2 regions of the Photobacterium sp. 53610 genome follow, and region 1 is predicted to be linked to the other one. Evidence: riboswitches for the same ligand, from Rfam matches in the RefSeq annotation. Region 1 holds a riboswitch; the other holds the start of a gene.
What was found. A riboswitch is a leader RNA that binds a small molecule or an ion and turns the genes downstream of it on or off. The one in region 1 is predicted to bind thiamine pyrophosphate.
Positions count from the first base shown of each region.

Region 2: another riboswitch for thiamine pyrophosphate. It lies ahead of thiB (thiamine ABC transporter substrate binding subunit); the one in region 1 lies ahead of thiC (phosphomethylpyrimidine synthase ThiC).

Region 1 is NZ_JAXOFS010000012.1:471-8,538, reverse strand. Features, by position in the region: gene SPK40_RS19560 (hypothetical protein) at 1-831, shown strand, start outside; gene thiH (2-iminoacetate synthase ThiH) at 906-2,018, opposite strand; gene SPK40_RS19550 (thiazole synthase) at 2,028-2,798, opposite strand; gene thiS (sulfur carrier protein ThiS) at 2,800-3,009, opposite strand; gene SPK40_RS19540 (HesA/MoeB/ThiF family protein) at 3,006-3,764, opposite strand; gene thiE (thiamine phosphate synthase) at 3,768-4,409, opposite strand; gene thiC (phosphomethylpyrimidine synthase ThiC) at 4,406-6,334, opposite strand; TPP riboswitch at 6,464-6,561, opposite strand; gene SPK40_RS19525 (universal stress protein) at 6,642-7,067, opposite strand; gene crcB (fluoride efflux transporter CrcB) at 7,206-7,589, shown strand; tRNA gene SPK40_RS19515 (tRNA-Trp) at 7,759-7,835, opposite strand.
Region 2 is NZ_JAXOFS010000003.1:49,284-57,351, forward strand. Features, by position in the region: gene SPK40_RS10170 (PhoH family protein) at 1-865, shown strand, start outside; gene thiQ (thiamine ABC transporter ATP-binding protein) at 894-1,607, opposite strand; gene thiP (thiamine/thiamine pyrophosphate ABC transporter permease ThiP) at 1,623-3,236, opposite strand; gene thiB (thiamine ABC transporter substrate binding subunit) at 3,253-4,239, opposite strand; TPP riboswitch at 4,349-4,467, opposite strand; gene SPK40_RS10190 (DUF547 domain-containing protein) at 4,540-5,340, opposite strand; gene leuD (3-isopropylmalate dehydratase small subunit) at 5,482-6,084, opposite strand; gene leuC (3-isopropylmalate dehydratase large subunit) at 6,120-7,556, opposite strand; gene leuB (3-isopropylmalate dehydrogenase) at 7,583-8,068, opposite strand, start outside.

The sequences.
Region 1 (8,068 bases):
ATTTATAAAGGCCAGCGGGTGAACATTCCGGTCAAATTCAACCTGCCTGCCGACCGCCACCATCTGGTCACACTGGGATATGATAATAATCAGCCCAATGCTATGGACTGTAAGATCGAAATTTACAACGGTGCGAACCAGCGCCTGCATAATCTGGACTGCCGTGCGGGCTGGGGAGAGCACAAATTCGCCACCCCGATCGAGTACTGGCAGGACAATTACCGTGCGGTGATCTCTGTGTACAACGCCGACTTTACCAAACCCAGCCAGCGCTTTGACGGGAATTTCCGGTTTAACTACGGCGAAAGCACGAGCATCGATAACGACCATCTGCCAACCTGGTGGAAAAAAACTTATGAGGTGGTCGGGCTTGATGCCAATACCGATTACGACGGCGATGGCTTCAGCCTGATTCAGGAGTATTTCGGCAACAGTAAACCGAACGATGCCACCAGCTACCCGGATCACGATCCTGTGATTGATTTTGATGAGCAAATCTCCGCCGGTACCTCACTCTATGCCAGCTTTGGGACGCCAGTGACCAAATGGGTGGAAATTACGCCGTACAACAACAAGAAAGTGAAATCGCTGGAACTGGTTGTCAACACAACCGCCAATGCCCGTAATCAGTCTGTAGTTGCGTTCATCTATAACGAAAATAATGAACGGGTTTATCCGAGCTACCTGAAATACCCTTCAGGCACACTCTCTGTCTCTTTTGATGAACCGGTCGATGTTCAGAAACTGAAAATTGAGCTGACAGCCAGACATTATTCATCCAACATCAATGCCCGTTACGACGCCAAGGTCAACGCCGTCTTTACGGAATAATTGTTTCATCTCATCAAAAAGGGCTGATGGTTTTCATCAGCCCTTTCATTTTCTCTGCAGCTTTCGCTAAGCAATCAGCCGGAATAAACCGGGTGCCAGTCTTTCCAGACGACCTCAAAACCGTGCTGCTTCACCGCCTGCGTCACGTCACTGACCGCCCGCTCATCGCTGATCGCAAACTGCTCCAGCTCCGGCTCGTTATCGGCATAACCTCCCGGTTGCGTTTTGGATCCTGCCGACATGCTGGTGATCCCCAGCGGCAACACGTTGTCGCGAAAATGCGGGGATTCCCGGGTCGACATGGACAGCTCAACCTCACTGTTGAACAGCCGGTATGCGCAGATCAGCTGCACCAGTTGGCGGTCACTCATCACAGATTTCGGCTCTAATCCGCCCGTACACGGACGCAGTCGCGGAAACGAAATCGAATAACGGGTCTGCCAGTAAGTCCGCTCCAGATAATCCAGATGGCTGGCGACAAAAAAACAGTCAGTCCGCCATTCTTCCAGACCAATCAGTGCGCCGATGCCGATTTTATCAATGCCGGCCCGCGCCAGTCGGTCCGGGGTTTCCAGCCGGTACACAAAGTCCATCTTATTGCCGCGTAAATGGTGCTGGGCATAAGTCGGTGCACTGTAGGTTTCCTGATAAACCATCACCGCATCCAGCCCCAGCGTTTTCAGCTCGGCATATTCCGCCTGATCCAGCGGCTGGACTTCCATCGACAGGTAACTGAAGTGACGCTTGATTGCCGGAACACTCTGACGGAAATAATCTATCCCGACCTTACGTTCGTGCTCACCGGTGACCAGCAGCACGTTATCAAAATTCAGCGCTTTGATCGCCGCACATTCACGCTCAATCTCGTCCAGCGTCAGTGTCCTTCGCTTGATCTTGTTCTCCATGGTAAATCCGCAGTAAGTGCAGCTGTTGGCACAGAGATTCGACAGATACAAAGGCACGTAAAATCCGATCGTCCGGCCAAAACGCTGCCGCGTCAGAGACGCCGACTGCTGTGCCATTTGCTCCAGATAAGCCTCGGCAGCCGGGGAAATCAAAGCTTTGAAGTCTTCGAGATCCCGCTTGCGTTTGCTGAGTGCACGCTCAACATCCGCCGCCGTTTTACTGTAAATCGACAGCCGGACATCATCCCAGTCCAGCTGACGCCAGACATCCGCATAACTCATGCCGCCTCCTTAAATGCTGGCATCCAGAAACGCCGTCAGTGGGCTGGATGCAACAGCCTGGCTGACTGTCCCGGCCAGACCGGCTTCATAAGCCATCCGTCCGCTTTCGACCGCCAGTTTGAATGCCCGGCCCATGGCCACCGGATCAGCCGCCGCAGCAATCGCGGTATTGACCAGCACCGCATCCGCGCCCCGCTCCATAGCTTCCGCCGCATGAGACGGCGCGCCAATCCCGGCATCCACAATCACCGGCACCCGTGCCTGATCGATAATGATGTCGAGGAAATCCCGTGAGGCCAGCCCTTTATTGGAGCCAATCGGCGCACCCAGCGGCATGACCGCCGCGCAACCGACTTCTTCCAGCCGCTTACAGAGCACCGGATCGGCATGACAGTAAGGCAGCACAATAAAGCCCTGTTTGACCAGCGCTTCTGCGGCAATCAGCGTTTCAATCGGATCCGGCATCAGATATTTCGGGTCCGGATGAATTTCCAGTTTCAGCCAGTGAGTGCCCAGCGCCTCACGGGCCAGCTGCGCGGCAAAAATCGCTTCCTTCGCATTTTTCGCGCCGGAGGTATTCGGCAGCAGGTTCACCCCGGCGGCACGCAGCGGCGCCAGGATGTCATCGTCCCGGTTTTCAATGTCGACCCGTTTGAGTGCCATGGTCACCAGTTCCGAACCGGAAGCCAGAATGGACTGCGCCATCACATCCCGGCCGGCATACTTGCCGGTACCGGTAAACAGACGGGATGAAAACGTTTTATCAGCAATCGTCAGCATCTCAGCCTCCTGCAATAGCTTGAAACAGGGCGATCGCGTCGCCATCGCTGAGCACGGTGTCTCCCCAGCAATCACGACTGACAATCGACTGATTGAGCGCCACTGCGGTGGCATCCAGCGGCATTGCCAGTTGCTCCAGCAGCGCTCGTAGCGAGGTTTCTGCCGCCAGCTGCATAGCTTTATCGTTCACCTGAACGTTAATCATGGTCATAAAGATTCCTTACTGCATACAGAGCATTGCGGGTTCACGGGCAGAGCAAACTGCTGCCATTGCAGGGTGAGGCCGTCAAACTGGCGGAACTGACCCTTGCCAGATTCGCCACTGCCGGTGATCGCCTTGATAGCCTGCAAGGCCTGGAAGGTCCCCATGATCCCGACGACGGGACCGGCAATCCCGGACTCGCTGCAATTTTGCGGTGCCTGCATGTCACCGTGCGGAAACAGGCAGTGATAGCAAGGCCCCTGCTGCGCCCGGAAATCAAAGTTCATCAGTTGCCCCTGCCAGCGGATCGCCGCCCCGGAGATCAGCTGCTTGCCGTGTTCGAAACAGGCCTGATTGATGGCATGGCGGCTGGCAAAATTGTCGGTGCAATCGAGCACCACATCCGCAAGGCTGATTTCCATCGACAGCTGTAACTTAGCCAGATTGGCGGTCACGGCCCGGGCCCGGATGTGCGGATTGAGTGCCTTCACCTGCGCGACTGCGGCCTGGGCCTTGCTCTCGCCCTGATTGTCATCACGGTAGATGATCTGGCGTTGGAGGTTGGAACGCTCCACCCGGTCGCCGTCCGCAATCACCAGACTGCCCACACCGGCACCGGCCAGATACAACGCCGCGGGCGCTCCCAGACCACCGGCACCGATGATCAGCACCTTGGCCTGTTGCAGGGCCAGCTGACCCTGCTCACCAATTTCCGGCAACTGCACCTGACGGTGATAGCGTAAAAAAGATTCGTCAGTCAGCATGGCTTACCTCACCAGCTTTTCAGCGAAAGCGGCCAGAGCCTGCTCCGTGTCCGGTGCAGCCGTCACGGCCCGCACCACGGCGACACAGGACACGCCGGTCTGCCAGACGTCCGCCACATTGCTCAAGTCAATTCCGCCGATAGCCACCGTCGGATAACGGTCCGCTACGGTCGCCAGATGTTCCTGCAGCTGTGCAACCCCTTGCGGCGGGGTCGGCATGTCCTTGGTCGGCGTCGGGAAAATGTGGCCGATTGCCACATAGCTCGGCGCAATCGCCAGGCCGCGCTGCAACTCAGCCGACGTCCGGGTAGAGACACCCAGCCGGATACCGGCATGACGCAAGGCATCCAGATCGGCGGTATCCAGATCTTCCTGTCCCAGATGCACCCCGTAAGCGCCGTGTTTCAGCGCCAGCTGCCAGTAGTCATTGATAAACACCTGAGCGTTGTGCTCGCGGCCCAGCCGGATGGCTTCGATGATTTGTGTTTCCAGTTCTGGATGTGCCGGATCTTTCATCCGCAGCTGAACCGTTTTCACACCCAGCGGCAGCAGTCGGGCAATCCAGCGAACATCATCGACTACAGGATAGAGCGGCCCGATGCCGCCCTCCATTCCCGGAAATGTCAGTTGTTGCGCCCCACTCATGCCTGATCTGCCTCATGGGTTTTCGCCTGATGATATAGTTCGCTGCCTTTTTCCCGGAATTCGGCCGATTTCTGGCGCATGCCTTCCAGCGGATCCTCCAGTAACTGGATCACCTGAGCCTCATTCTGTGCTTTCGCATAATCCCGCACTTCCTGAGAAATCTTCATCGAACAGAATTTAGGTCCGCACATCGAACAGAAATGCGCGATCTTGCCGGATTCCTGCGGCAGGGTTTCATCGTGGAATGCACGGGCAGTATCCGGGTCCAGACCCAGATTGAACTGATCTTCCCAGCGGAATTCAAAACGGGCCTTTGACAATGCATTGTCTCGGACCTGCGCTCCCGGGTGTCCTTTGGCCAGATCAGCCGCGTGAGCACAAAGTTTGTAGGTAATCAGGCCGGTCTTTACGTCATCTTTATTCGGCAGACCGAGATGCTCTTTCGGCGTCACGTAACACAGCATGGCACAGCCGTACCAGCCAATCATCGCGGCACCAATCCCAGAGGTGATATGGTCATAACCCGGGGCAATATCGGTCGTCAGCGGGCCTAAGGTATAGAACGGGGCTTCATGGCAGTGCTTGAGCTGCTCTTCCATGTTTTCCTTGATCATATGCATCGGCACATGCCCCGGGCCTTCAATCATCACCTGCACATCATATTCCCAGGCGATCTGAGTCAGCTCACCCAGTGTACGCAGTTCGCTGAACTGGGCTTCGTCATTGGCATCCGCGACTGAGCCCGGACGCAGACCATCACCCAGCGACAGTGCGATATCGTATTTCGCACAGATCTCGCAGATCTCGCGGAAGTGCTCATACAGGAAGCTTTCTTTGTGATGTGCCAGACACCATTTCGCCATGATAGAACCGCCACGGGAAACAATACCGGTCACGCGCTTGGCCGTCATCGGGACGTAGCGCAGCAACACACCTGCGTGAATCGTAAAGTAGTCAACGCCCTGTTCCGCCTGCTCCAGCAAGGTGTCACGGAACACGTCCCAATTGAGGTTCTCAGCAATGCCGTTCACCTTCTCCAGCGCCTGATACATTGGTACGGTTCCAATCGGCACCGGACTGTTGCGGATGATCCACTCACGGGTCTCGTGAATGTTCCTGCCGGTTGACAGGTCCATCACGGTATCGCCGCCCCAGCGGGTCGACCACACCAGCTTTTCCACTTCTTCTTCAATCGAAGAGCTGACCGCTGAGTTCCCGATATTGGCATTCACCTTCACCAGAAAATTACGACCGATAATCATCGGCTCAGATTCCGGGTGGTTGATGTTAGACGGGATAATAGCGCGACCTTCAGCCACTTCTTTTCGCACAAATTCAGGGGTGATGTCTTTGGGCAGGTTGGCGCCGAAGCTTTGTCCCGGATGCTGCTGGTTCAGCACTTCATCACGGTAACGAGCGCGACCCATGTTTTCACGGAGCGCGATATATTCCATCTCCGGCGTGATGATCCCCTTGCGGGCGTAGTGCATCTGAGTCACGCACAGGCCTGGCTTAGCCCGGCGGACACGGGCACGGAGCGCAAAACGCAGCTCATCTAAGGTGTCATCAGCCAGACGCTCTTTGGTATAGGCAGAACTCAGCTCATCCAACAGCTCAGTATCATTCCGCTCTTCAATCCAGTTTTCACGCAGCTTTGGCAGACCACTGTAGATATCAATCGTCTGTTCCGGATCGGTATAAAAGCCAGAGGTATCGTAGACTCGTACCGGTTCGTTCGACTCAAAAATCGGGTTATTTTTATCCCCGCCGACTAAGGAGTCAGCCTGAGCAATCTCACGCATGCCGACACGGATATCATCCCGGCTGCCGGTGACATAGATTTTTCGGGAATTCGGGTAGGCTTGGGTAGTGAGTGAATCAATAAATTGTTTCGCTTCCAGTCTCGCTTGCTTGCGACTCGACATAGCAATTTCCTTTCATCTGATATTTCTGGGAAGTTGCTTGACGGATGGGCGCGTAAACAAGAGGCGGACACAAGTAGGGCGTGTCACATCGTCTGATACAGCAGCTGTACACGACAGGTACAGCTAGGCAGAAGATTTTCTCTTGTTCCCTTCGCAGATACTAATCTGATCAGGTTCAACGGATCCCGCAATGCGGTCTCAGCCAGTTGGCACTCCGACAAGTTTCAGCTAACGAGTATAAGAAAGGTGTATCCCGACAGCAAGCGGTCTTTACTGAATTTCAGGAATCAGTAAAAACCGTCACGCATCAGCGACAAATCAGCACATCGCACTTTAAATGCAGATCCAATTCACGACGGACATCTTCTCGCAACCAGTGCAGATCCGTTTTGGCATGGCCGACAATCACTAAGTCTGCATGTATTTTTGCTGCCAGTTCAATGAGATGTTTTGCAACATCACCATCATAGAGATGCATCGCGCGCACAGGCTGCGGAGAATGGGTGGCTAATTCAGACAACTGCGCCATTCGCCTGAGCTCCTGATCGTCATGGGCTTCTTTCAGTTGCAGCTCAATATCCAAAAAACTCAGATTACCGACCCCGGGCTCGACATATGCCAGATGTAGGTCTGCATTGTTATGGCTTGCCACGACCCCGGCTTTCACGATCAACTGCTGTGCCCGTTGATCATCTGGATTGAGTGCCAGCAAGACCGTTTTATAAAGCTTCATCACCACCTCAATTCACGAACACTTGCAATACAACACCATATAGCACATTGTTTTGTGAATTACCTTAGTGACTGTCTCAACAGAGAGTTCATTTCATGGTATTAGTATCTGGTTTGACTGACAGAGACCAGCGTACAAATGAATCAACTCATCGTTTTAAGCTATGTTGCCTTTGGCGGAGCCTTTGGTGCATGTGCCCGTTATCTGATAGCCGAGCTGTCTGTTGTCCTGTTTGGACGCGGCTTCCCTTATGGGACCCTCGCCGTCAATGTCATCGGTTCATTTATCATGGGACTGCTGATGTCAGCCCTGAATCAGGGAATGATTGAAGCCTCACCATGGCGTCCGATTCTTGGATTGGGCTTTCTCGGCGCCCTCACGACATTTTCAACCTTCTCCATGGATAACGTCGTCCTGCTTCAGCACGGCGAGTACGCCAAGATGACACTGAACCTGCTCTTAAATGTATTCCTGAGTATTTCTGCCTGCTTTATTGGCTATCAGCTGATGATGAGAAGCTAAGACTGACGTGAGAGTTTAGATTGGTACCAGCCTCATCATAGATGAGGCTTTTTTTCGATTTGGGCTCGAATAAATTCAGCATTCTGAGGATGTAATGCCGTACGGTATCGCGTTAGATAAACGCTGAAAACGAAAAAGCTCCCGCATTTCTGCGAGAGCTTAAAAGAGATGGCAGGGGTGGAGAGATTCGAACTCCCAACACGCGGATTTGGAATCCGCTGCTCTGCCAATTGGAGCTACACCCCTGTCGTGTGGTAAGTATTGTATATAGACTGATGATAATTACCAGCCCTGAATGTCGAAATTTATCAATTTGATGCTCAACCGCCTACTAAAACATCGATCATCAAACTCAACAGGTTTACGTGGCCGATTGGTGCAGTATTCCCTCGCCAGACAACAACATTCCAGCTGATCCTGGTTAAGAACCAAAACACGATATCAGACGTGTAGACAGAGTGTCACCAGCGTTTTAGAAG
Region 2 (8,068 bases), on a different contig from region 1:
CCGCTATCCGGGCAGTTTCTGGGAGCGGGTGGGAGAATGTCACTCTGAAAAACGCGGCCGCTCAACCCTGCACAAGCTGCCGCAGGAATTGTTTGATTCACCTTTTGTCAATCAGTACCTGATTGATCAGGACACGGATTTTGCCGCCCGGATCCAGGATCTCGACGGGGAAAACGTCACTCTGAAAGATCTGGGGCATGAGCGGTTGATGCACCGTCAGGCCTGGGGGATTCATCCGAAGAATATTTATCAGGGCATGGCGCTCGATGCGCTGCTCGATCCGGATATTGATCTGGTGATCCTGACCGGCCCGGCCGGCTGTGGTAAGACGATCCTGGCGATGGCGGCTGCGCTGGAGCAGGTGATTGAAAAAGGGATGTATGACAAGATTATCGTGACCCGGAATACCCCGGATATCGCCGAATCCATCGGTTTCCTGCCGGGGACGGAAGAAGAGAAGATGATGCCCTGGCTGGCCGCAGTGACAGATACCATGGAAGCACTGCACAAGCATGATGTCTGCACCGACGGCTCGATGAAATACATTTTCGAAAAAGCCAACATCCAGTTCAAATCGATTAACTTTATGCGCGGCCGCTCGATTCAGAACGCCTTTGTGTTGCTGGATGAGTGTCAGAACCTGACCGCGTCGCAAATCAAGACCATCATCACCCGGTGTGGTGAGGGCACCAAGCTGGTCTGTTCCGGTAACTTGGCACAGATCGATTCTACATACCTGTCGCCTGTGACATCAGGCCTGACCTATATCGTTGAACGATTTAAGGATTTTGAAGGCAGTGCCAACATTTATCTGAATGGCGTGGTCCGCAGCCGTCTGGCGGAATTTGCGGAAGAAAACCTGTAATCACAGGGCGTGTGATCTGCCGGAGTACTCAGCGCCCCAGATATTTTCTTAACCCATCATCTGATGCCTCACTCAGCACCTGCTGGGTGGGGCCACACACCTGAATGCGACCCTGATCGACAAAGGCACAATGGTCGGCGATCTTCATGGCGTCATCCGGGCTGTGGGTGATCATCAGCACCGTGATCCCGGCTTCTTTCGCCAGACCGGCAACCAGATCCAGCATTTCCTGCCGCAGCGCCGGATCCAGGGCAGAAAAAGGCTCATCCAGTAACAGCAGCGGGCGGTGGCGCACCAGGCAGCGAGCCAGTGCGACCCGTTGTTTCTGGCCGCCGGAAAGCTGCTCCGGCAGGCGATCCAGATACGGGCCGATCCCCACCCGCTGGGCAGCCGTTTGAACCTGCACTTTCTCTGCGGCGCTGAGCTTGAGGCCGGGATGGATCCCCAGCGCAATGTTGTCGAACACACTCAGGTGCGGAAACAGGTTGTGATCCTGAAACAGGATCGACAGCGGTCGCTCTGCCGGTGATTGCCGGTCAATTTTTTCACCGTCGATATAAAGCTCGCCACTGTCGGGTTTGAGGAATCCGGCAATCATCGCCAGCAGGGTACTTTTGCCAGCCCCGCTGGGGCCGATTACGGCCAGGATGTCGCCTTTATCGACGCTGAGATCGAAGCTCAGCGTCATGGATTCCTGATGACCATGGCGGTAGCAGTGACAGAGTTGGGACAGGGTCAGCATCGGGGCAGTCATAGGTTATCCATGTGAAGCGTGAACGGAGGAAGCGGTGCGGGATATGAGCAGGCGCTCCACCGCAGTAAAAATTCCCAGGCTGAGCAGCAGCAGGAATAGTGCGGCAACGGCAGCAGCATCCATCTGATAGCTGTCCATCAGCTGGAACAGGTAGAGCGGCAGCGTCTGAAAATCCTGACTGCCGAACAGGGCAATGGCCCCGAGATCGCCCAGTGACAGGACAAAGCTGATTGCCATCGCCTGAGCGACTGGTTTGCGCAGCGCCCGCCATTCCACCAGATACAACCGGGACAGGCCGCGCATGCCCAGACTCTGACACAGCGGGTTGTACTGCTGGGCCAGATGCAGCATGGGCTGACTCAGGGTCTTGATGACATAAGGCAGCGCCATCAGGGCATTGACGGCGACCACCACCCAGAAAGCCGAGGCAAATACATCGGTGAACTCGCGCAGTAACAGAAACAGCCCGGTGCTGATCACCAGGCCCGGCGTGACCAGAATGATGGTGCCGATCAGCTCCAGGCCATCGGCTGAGGCTTTGTAATGCTGCAAACGCCAGAACCGGCTGGCACAGAGAATGGCAATCCCACCGATCAGGGCCAGCAGGCAGGCCAGTGCAGCGATTTGCAGCGAGTGGCTGACGGCCTGCCAGAGTGCAGGCGTACTGAGTAAGCCGGGCAGTTTGCTGTTGATCCCTGCACTCAGCACGGCCAGCATCGGCGGTATCACCAGCAGCAGCACGGCACCGATCCAGAATCCATCCCAGCATCGGGCCGCCCGGCTGTCGAGATAGTTCGGGTGGCCCTGCTGTACCCGGCCGGTAAGGGTCGACAGTGGCCGGGCAAAGCGCTGACTCACGAGGACCAGCGAGCAGCAAAGCAGCATCTGCCAAAGCGCCAGCATGGCACCGGCGGCTAAATCAAAGTCATATCGCAGCGCCTGATAAATGGCCAGCTCGATGGTGGTTGCTTTCGGGCCGCCGCCAAGAGACATGATGACGGCAAAACTGGTGAAACAGAGCATGAAGACCAGACCTGCCACCTGCGGCAGTTGCTGACGCAGCCGCGGCCAGGCGACCAGCCGGAACAGCGGCCAGCCTCGCATCCCTAAGTGTGCGGCGAGCTGATGCTGTTCGGCGGGAATGCCTTCCAGACTTTGCAGCATCAACCGGCTGGCCAGCGGCAGGTTAAGAAAAACATGGGCCAGCAGAATGCCGTTCAGGCCATAAATACTGAACGGCAGTTTCATCTCCAGCGTCGCCAGCCACTGGGCCAGCAGGCCGCTGTTGCCATAAATGGCCAGCAGACCGAACACGGCGACCAGAACCGGCAGAACGACGGTCATGGCGAACAGGCGCAGCAGCAGCGCCCGGCCGGGAAAACGGCGGCGTGACAGGGCATAAGCGACTGGGATGGCCGGGAGCACGCTCAGCAGCGTTGATAAAATGGCCTGCTGAAAGCTGAATGCAGTGACATGGCGCAGGTAAGGATCCTGCCAGAGCGCCAGCGGCCGGATGTCGGTCGCCTGCGCCAGCAGAGCGCTGAGCGCTCCGCCGACCAGGATCAGAATGAGCCCGGCACTCAGCAGGCCGGGCAGGCTGGAACGGGAAAGTAACAACGTCAGTCCTACAGGATTATTGCGTCAGGGCTGTTTGCCATTCGCGGACCCAGGTTTTGCGCTCTTTCGCAACTTCGTCAGCACTGAATTCCAGCGATTTGGCCGGACGCGGCAGTGCTTTGAACGCTTCAGGCAGCGGCTGATCGGTGACCGGATACATCCAGTTGCCGGTCGGGATCTGGGACTGGAAGCCCGGCGTCAGGATAAAGTTCATGAACTTATCCGCCAGCGCCTGATTTGGGCTGTGCTTCAGTTTAGCGGCAACTTCCACCTGCATGTAGTGGCCTTCACTGAAGTTGGCCGCTTTATATTTGTCTTCCTTCTCGGCAATGATGTGATAGGCCGGGGAAGTGGTGTAAGACAGCACCAGATCGGTCTCGCCCTTGAGGAACATATTGTAGGCTTCTGACCAGCCTTTGGTGACGGTCACGGTCTTCTTGGCCAGTTGCTGCCAGGCATCAGAGGACTGGTCTCCGTAGACGGATTTCACCCACAGCATCAGCCCCTGACCCGGGGTCGAAGTACGCGGATCCTGATAGATCAGATTCAGGTCGTCACGTTCGACCAGCGCTTTCAGGCTGGCTGGCGGGTTCTTGAGCTTCTGGCTGTCGTAAATAAAGGCGAAATAACCGTAATCGAAAGGCACGAAGGTTTGATCCTGCCAGCCCCCCGGAATGGTGACAGCGGATGTGTCGACACCGCTTTTTGCCAGCAGCCCGGTTTTCTTCGCTTCCGTCATCAGGTTGTTGTCCAGACCCAGCAGGACATCGGCTTTCGTGTTTTTGCCTTCCAGACGGACACGGTTGAGGATGGACACCCCATCGTCCAGCGCAACGAACTGCAAATCACAGCCACATTCTTTTTCGAAGGTTTTTTCAATTGCAGGGCCCGGGCCCCAGTCTGCGGTAAACGAACTGTAGGTGTATACCGTCAGAGTCGGTTGAGCAGCGGCTGCAGACGAGGTGGCAACCAGTAAGGGTAAAGCTTTCAGTATGTGTTTCACAAAGCGCTCCTGAGTACCTGCTTGGCAGGGAATTCCGATTTCTTCAAGGCGCGGCGTTGAGTGAGCGGGAGCACGTCCCAGGAAAGTCACGAAAAGGGAAAGTAATGATGTGCTTTCAGTTTCTCAATTCCTACGCCAGCATGACCTGGTTCAGGTTCAATGGGTCCCGTGTGCTGCATATGAATAAACAGACACGATCTCAGTCCGGAGACTCCCCATGAGAACGGCTCTCATTGTAAACGGGGCGGGCACGGGTTGCCAGCCGGAATTATTAGCGGATGCCAGTCTGGGATCCGGGAACTAGCGAATCTCATTCAGGCGCCAGTCATAATCATACCTTGGGCTGGTGAGCGTGACCGGCTGTTTACGGTAGCGGTTGAGGTGTTTCTGCAGATCTGTCAGTGAGCCGAAATCAGACTGATACCAGTCATAAATCGAAGACAGCCGGACTTGCCCGCCTTTGTCATCGACGCCTTTGGGGCTGTTGGTGAAGCGGCGTGCGGCGCCGTCGAGCTGAGCATTGATCTGGTCGGCATGCATGACTTCCGGCAGCAGATCCGGGCAGCCCAGACTGGCGCAGTTCACCACATAGTGAATGCGTTTGTCCTGCCAGATCGGGCGGAGAATACGGTGCTCGATATCGTTCAGGGACAGTTTTTTGCCGTCAATGGTGATCAGCTGTTCATCCCAGGGCCCGAAACTGAACAGCCCCCCCAGCTTGGTAATTGAGCTGACCGGATAGTGGTCGAGGATCACTTTGACGGTCAGCGCATTGTAGAGATTCACCCAGTATGCGAACTGCTCATTGCGGTTTAAACGACGGGGATCGCGTGAGGTCAGCCCGGCAATATACTGATTCAGGCTGCTTTTATCTTGTGGACTGACTGCAGCGTAGCGAAAACGGGTCTGTTGTGGGGCGACGAGCAGGTAGGTGTTCAGCAGACTTTGCCAGACGCTGTGATCCACTGTGGTGGTGCTTTTGGGGTTGCTGGTTTGCCAGAACGGCCAGAGGTCGGCTTTTGGCGCGGCCATGGGGGCTGATGAGAAGCTGAGTAAAATCAGGACAGTGAATAAAGGCAGAGCCCGGCGGAACGAAAACATGTGAACACCTCTGTAGATGGTTGATATCTAAGAGACCGAAAGGAAACGCGTTTCTTTCTGGTTCGTGTGATGTCTTGCCTGCAGACCTGAACAAAACACCCTGCCGGAGCAGGGTGTCTGAGGCTGACTCTTGAGTATAGATCAGGCTAAAAAAGCCGGGATCTTGCTTTCATATTCCGCGATTTTATCTTCGTGTTGCAGCGTCAGGCCAATGTTGTCCAGACCGTTCAGCAGGCAGTGGCGGCGGAACTCGTCGATTTCAAATGAATACGATTTGCCGTTGGCACTGACCGTCATGGTTTCCAGATCAACCGTCACTTCGGCGCCTTCATTGGCTTCGACATACTGGAAGATTTCGTTCACTTCCGTTTCCGTCAGGCGTACCGGCACCATCTGGTTATTGATTGAGTTACCGTAGAAGATGTCGGCAAAGCTGGGTGCAATCATTACTTTGATGCCGTAATCCGCCAGCGCCCACGGGGCGTGTTCGCGGGAAGAACCACAGCCGAAGTTTTCCCGGGCCAGCAAGATGCTGGCACCCTGATAGCGCGGGTAGTTCAGGACAAATTCCGGATTGGGTTGCTCACCCGCATCGTCCAGAAAACGCCAGTCGTGGAACAGGTGCTTGCCAAAGCCAATGCGGTTTACTTTCTGTAAAAACTGTTTCGGAATGATGGCGTCAGTGTCGACGTTCGCGGCATCCAGCGGCACCACCAGTCCGGTATGTTGTTGAATTCCTGCCATGGGTATTTTCCTTCTCTTGTTAGGCGGTGGCTCTGTTAGGCGGTCGCAAGGGTTTCTTGGTCCAGCTCGCGGATATCCACGAAGTGACCGGCACAAGCTGCAGCAGCTGCCATGGCCGGGCTCACCAGATGGGTGCGGCCATCACGGCCCTGACGGCCTTCGAAGTTCCGGTTACTGGTGGAAGCGCAGCGCTCCCCGGGACCCAGACGGTCGTTGTTCATCGCCAGACACATGGAGCAGCCCGGCAGACGCCATTCAAAACCGGCTTCAATGAAGATTTTGTCCAGACCTTCCTGTTCCGCCTGCGCTTTCACCTGCTCAGAGCCGGGAACCACCAGCGCCTGAACGTTTGGTGCAACCTTGCGGCCTTTGGCAACGGCGGCCGCGGCACGCATATCTTCAATGCGGGAGTTGGTGCAGGAGCCGATGAAGACTTTATCGACCGGGAAGTCTGACAGTTTTTTGCCGGCCTGCAGACCCATGTAGGCCAGAGCTTTCTCGGCAGAAGCACGCTCGACCGGATCGCTGAAGTTTTCCGGAGCCGGGATTGGCTCGTCCACCGCAATCACCTGACCCGGGTTGGTGCCCCAGGTGACCTGAGGTTTGATGTCTGCGGCATTCAGGGTGACGACTTTGTCGAACTGCGCATCCGGATCAGATTTCAGGGTTTTCCAGTATGCGACGGCAGCTTCAAAGTTGGCATCCGTTGGTGCAAAGTGGCGGCCCTGAATGTAGTCGAAGGTGGTCTGGTCCGGCGCAATCAGACCGGCTTTGGCGCCCAGTTCGATCGCCATGTTACAGACCGTCATCCGGCCTTCCATGGTCAGGTCGGTAATGGCTTCGCCGCAGAATTCCACCACATGGCCTGTTCCACCGGCGGCAGTGGTTTCTCCGATGATGGCCAGAATGATGTCTTTGGCAGTGATCCCCGGTGCGACTTTGCCTTTGACCTCAATTTTCATGGTCTTGGCGCGGGCCTGTTTCAGGGTTTGGGTCGCCAGCACATGTTCAACCTCAGACGTGCCGATACCGAAGGCCAGTGAGCCAAATGCACCGTGGGTAGCGGTATGGGAATCGCCGCAGACGATGGTCATGCCCGGCAGGGTGATCCCCAGTTCCGGCCCCATGACGTGCACGATGCCCTGATATTTGTGGTTCAGGTCATACAGTGTGACGCCGAATTCTTTGCAGTTTTTCGCCAGCGTTTCCATCTGGATGCGGGCCATCTCGCCCGAAGCCTTGATATCTTTGGTCTGGGTCGAGACGTTGTGGTCCATGGTGGCAAAAGTTTTGCCGGTCTGGCGGACCTGACGGCTTTTTTCGCGCAGGCCGTCAAAGGCCTGCGGAGAAGTCACTTCATGAACCAGATGACGGTCGATATACAGGATCGGGTTTTCGCCTTCAGCCTCGACCACGATGTGGGCATCATAAACTTTTTCGTACAGCGTTTTGCCTGTTGTTGTGTTTGACATTGCTCGTTTGCTCCTCGTGGTTCAGCTTACGCCTGACGAATGTAGGCTGCGATCTTGTCGCCTATGGCGTCGGTCGACAGTGCCGGACGGTCTCCGGCCAGATCTGCAGTCAGTTCCCCGGCTTCCAGTGCCTGAGAGACGGCTTGCTCAATGGCGCGTGCCGCTTCTTCTTCACCCAGGCTGTAGCGCAGCATCAGGGCTGCCGACAGGATTTGTGCCACCGGATTGGCGATGTTTTTGCCTGCGATATCCGGTGCGGAACCGCCTGCAGGTTCATACATGCCAAACTTGTCCTGGTTCAGGCTCGCTGACGGCAGCATGCCCATGGAACCGGTGATCATGGCGCACTCGTCTGAGATGATGTCGCCGAAGATGTTGGAACACAGCATGACGTCGAACTGGGACGGATCTTTGATCAGCTGCATGGTAGCGTTGTCGATGTACATGTGGCTCAGTTCGACATCCGGATAATCTTTGGCGATCTGTTCCACCACTTCGCGCCACAGGATTGA